DNA from 2 places in the Gilliamella sp. B3022 genome. Region 2 is predicted to be linked to the other one. Evidence: riboswitches for the same ligand, from Rfam matches in the RefSeq annotation. Region 2 holds a riboswitch; the other holds the start of a gene.

Region 1 (2,210 bases), 410 kb from region 2:
ATGCAGGTGGTAAAAAAGTGCTTATAATAGGATACATAACATTTTTTTCAGCAAATTGCTGTTGCACCTCAGGCGTTAATAAATATTGTAAAAAGCGACGTGCTAATTGCGGTTGCTGACTGTATTTAGTCATGCCCGCTATTTCAACTTGACGATAATGCCCCTCATCAAAAACAGCAGAATTATAACGAAAATCTTGATCGTTAATGATATGTGCAACAGGGGAAGTACTGTAACTAAGCACAAAATCAGCTTCACCTTTTAAAAACATACCGTATGCCTCACTCCAACCTTTGGTAACCGTTACGGTATTTTTAGCAATCTTTTGCCAGGCAAATACCGCATCATTACCGTAAATGCTTTTTACCCAAAAAAGTAAACCTAATCCAGGCGTACTGGTTCTTGGATCTTGATAAATAATCTTCCAATTCGCTTTATTTTCAACTAATTCATGCAATGAGTGAGGAGGACTTTTTATTTTTTCTTTATTATAAATAAAAGCAAAATAACCGAAATCATACGGAATAAAATCCTCATCCCACCAATCAGTGTTAAGATTATTAGGTTTAGTTATTTGGTGGGGAGTAACTATATCAGCCTGTTTGGCTTGCCCTAAAAGATTGTTGTCTAACCCTAAAATAACATCGGCGCTCGTTTTATTACCCTCTAGGCGAAGGCGATTTAAAATTGACACACCATCCCCCAGAGTAACAATATTAAGTTGGCAATCACATTGAGCTTCAAAACCCTGTTTAATAACTTCGCCAGGTCCCCACTTAGAAATGAAAGAGTTGTAACTATAAATGGTCAAAGTAGGTTTATCATAAAGATTAGCATTGGCTGAAGTTGCCACGAAAAACACAGAAAATAAAAATGACTGTAAAAATTTATTACAAAACATTTTGCCTCCAAAAAAGCGAATAAAAGACAAAAGGTTTGAGCAGAAACAATAACTCAAATCCCTCCGCTGGCATGACCCAGTTCAGGTTCGACGAGTTGCATTAGCAAATAATACTCTCAGTCCTTAGGACACCCCGTTGAGAACGATGTTAGTTTAGTAGTTAGTTGAATGATTGTAAATAAAGAAAGTCGTTTGTTTTTTTGTAATCATTTTTAAGTAAGAAAATCCATTGATTTCAAATAAATTTCAATTATATCAATAATTATCAACCTAAGATCCTCATCTAAGTATAAAAAATGGATATGCTAAATGAAAAATAGCGATATTTATAAAAAATATTTAGGAGTCTATACCGTCTCGTTTTTCTGTTTTTATATTATTATTGTATATTTATCATTTATTCTTCTATTCATTTGAAAATTTTTTCTGGAAAGGATCCTATGGTAATTGATGAATATGCCTTGCATTCATTAATTACCAGAAGTAACTTTTTGGTATTAGATGCAAAAGATCCATTTTTGAAAGCCTTACCATTTGAAATGGGCAATCAGATTGCATATCATTATTAAACCAAACAATATCGTTTTATCCGATATCTTTCAATAAATTATGGAGCTCTCTTCAAAAAACACACCTAATCAGATTCAAAAGTGCTATCGCGCTTTCGAATACAGCTGTTGATTTGACGCCAAATGAACATCAATTGCTCTTCAGTATGTGCCTGTGTTTCATTAAAAGGAATTTTGTAATACATTCTGATACCCTATAGGGGGGATTTAAAAGTTGGATCTGTCATATGAATTCCTAACATAAATACATACCCTCTGCCATCGGTACCCTTCTAAAAGATTGAAATATCGGATGTACTCGTATCCTCCATACGTTCAAAAATGACACCTTGGTGCTCTATCAGGATCTTTTAAGGGATAAAGGATATAATTGCTTTCAAATAACTTCCATCAATCAAATGATCAGGCTTAGTTTCTCTCAACTCTTACTCACGCAGGGTTATCATTTGTTTAAAAGAGAGCAAATATTGTCGTTGAGTAGCAATGTTGTTATTATCACTCTGATAATAACAACATCCTCCGTGACTTGCTTCAAATTGAACTGGTAAATTAATTAGATAAGTGCCTAAGCAACGGATTGAGGAATTTTCTAAGCTTTGCGTCACTTGTTGTTTTTTTGATAAATCAGCCATACGCACTCGAGATAAGAGTTCGTATCTCCTTTAACTCAGAAAGATCAAGACGATTTTTAGCACCAATATGATCTGTTGCAGTTTTTTTCATTGATGTTGTTAACCTTC
Region 2 (2,210 bases):
GACATGATCATTAATCAATAAGGGGACGGTAGTGTCATTTAGCAGCTCTTTTAATGCCAGTGCGGTGTGATACCAATCTTTGCCAGAAAAGTCATGTTCTGATCTTAATTGTACTGCCGTTACCCCATTGGCAACAGCTATTTTGGTGGTTTCTATCATGCCTTTAATGCCACCGCATAACATTGGATCTAATACTAAATAGAGACTTAAATCGAGTTGTTTTTTCATGTGATTTCTTTATACATATAATGAGTTAAATAGTGAAAGCTTATCCAATAATGACACAGAGTAAGTGCCTAATCCTTGATGTTTATTGGCAAGCTCGCCAGCTTTTTTCATCATAAAGCAAGCTGAAGCCGCTGCAAGTAAGGGATTAGTTGATCCGGCAATAAACGCTGCAACCATGGCAGAGAGCGAGCAGCCGGTGCCTGTAATTTTAGTTAATGTAATATCGCCACCTTTGATGCTATAAGTTTCCGTGCCATTGGTGATATAGTCGATATCGCCCGTAATAGCAATAATGGTTTGATGTTTTAGTGCTTGCTTTTTAGCTGCATTTAAAGCAGATTCGGTGGAGTCTTGACCATCAGGACCTTTAGCAGATGTGGTCTCACCATTTAATGCCAATATTTCTGATGCATTGCCACGCACTACTGTTGGCTTAAAAGCTAATAATTGTTGGACGATTTCACTGCGATAGGCGAGCGCAGGCCCAATAGCAACCGGATCAAGTACCCATGGTGTTTGATTTTGTTGAGCGCTAGCAGCGGCTAATAACATACTTTGCGCACTGCTGCTATGAATGGTACCAACATTGATTAATAAACCACTGGCAATTTGTGCAAAAGTAGCAACTTCTTGTTCCGCAATGACCATCGCTGGCGATGCACCAATCGCTAATAAGACATTGGCGGTAAAGTTCTGTACGACATCATTAGTAATACAATGTATTAATGGAGATCGTTGTTTTATGTGATCAATAAAAGGCCTAACTTGAGCTAGTTGTAGAGTATTGATGGCAGACATATTCTTTCCTTACTACGATGTTTAAAATTAATTAAGGGAAGAGTGGCCAATCTAGAATTTTCAAGGCTGAGACTTCCCTACGCTGGTATAATCCAGATCAGGTTCAACGGGTAAAATCTCAGTTTTTTGTACTTTACAAAAAACACCCCGAGTCAAAGAGTATTTATTATGGACTGACTAAAAATTTAACACAAGCTATTGTAATAATTTTTCTATATCAGTTATATCACGACGGTCGGGTAAGAAGATGATAAGATGATCGTTACTTTCAATGGTTAGATCGGTATTAACGATAATCACATCTTCCCCACGCACTACTGCACCGATAGTGGCACCTGAAGGTAACTTTAAACCATTGATATTTTTACCAACCAGTTTGGAACTGTCTTTATCCCCCTGAGCTACCACCTCTACTATTTCTGATTCACCTTGCCTTAAAGAGACAACTTTGACTACACCTGTTTGCCTTACATGACTTAATAACTCTGAAATAGTGGCGTGTTGTGGTGAAATAGCAATATCAATAACACTATCATTAATCAGTTCAAGGTAGGCTTGCTTTTGAATTAAAACAATAACTTTTTTTGCGCCCATTCTTTTAGCCAGCATTGATGACATAATGTTAGATTCATCGTCACTTGTTACGGCAATAAATAGATCAGTCAGTTCAACTTGTTCTTGTGATAGTAGCTCTTGATCTGACGATTCACCATGTAAAACAGTGGTATTGACCAATTGTTCGGCAATTAATTCGGCACGCTCAGCATTACGTTCGATTAATTTGACTTGATAATCATTTTCTAAACGTTTGGCTAGGGCAACCGCTATGCCGCCACCGCCACTAATAATGATACGCTTATAAGGTTTTTCAAGTCTCTGTAATTCACTTGTTACTGCTTTGATGTTGCTAGGTGGAGTAATGAAATAGACCATATCACCAGCCTCAATAAGTGTGGAAGCTAATGGGCGAATAAAGCGGTTTTTTCGATATATTGCAACAACCCTAGCTTCAACATGGGGTAAATGTTCTTTCAGTTCAGACAGTTCACTTCCGACTAATGCTCCACCATAATAGGCAGTGACTGCAACCAAACATACACGATTATCGTAGAAAGAAGCAAACTGTAAAGATCCTGGATATTGTACTAACTGACTGACATGATTGGTAATAAGATTCTCTGGAG

The links. A riboswitch is a leader RNA that binds a small molecule or an ion and turns the genes downstream of it on or off. The one in region 2 is predicted to bind thiamine pyrophosphate.
Region 1: linked by a shared signal. The riboswitch ahead of thiB (thiamine ABC transporter substrate binding subunit) and the one ahead of thiM (hydroxyethylthiazole kinase) in region 2 are both predicted to bind thiamine pyrophosphate.

The regions. Positions count from the first base shown of each region.
Region 1 is NZ_CP071867.1:122,225-124,434, forward strand. It holds gene thiB (thiamine ABC transporter substrate binding subunit) at 1-901, opposite strand, end outside; TPP riboswitch at 942-1,047, opposite strand; gene J4T76_RS00540 (hypothetical protein) at 1,342-1,470, shown strand; gene J4T76_RS00545 (hypothetical protein) at 1,896-2,102, opposite strand.
Region 2 is NZ_CP071867.1:533,421-535,630, reverse strand. It holds gene thiE (thiamine phosphate synthase) at 1-228, opposite strand, end outside; gene thiM (hydroxyethylthiazole kinase) at 238-1,026, opposite strand; TPP riboswitch at 1,084-1,186, opposite strand; gene trkA (Trk system potassium transporter TrkA) at 1,222-2,210, opposite strand, start outside.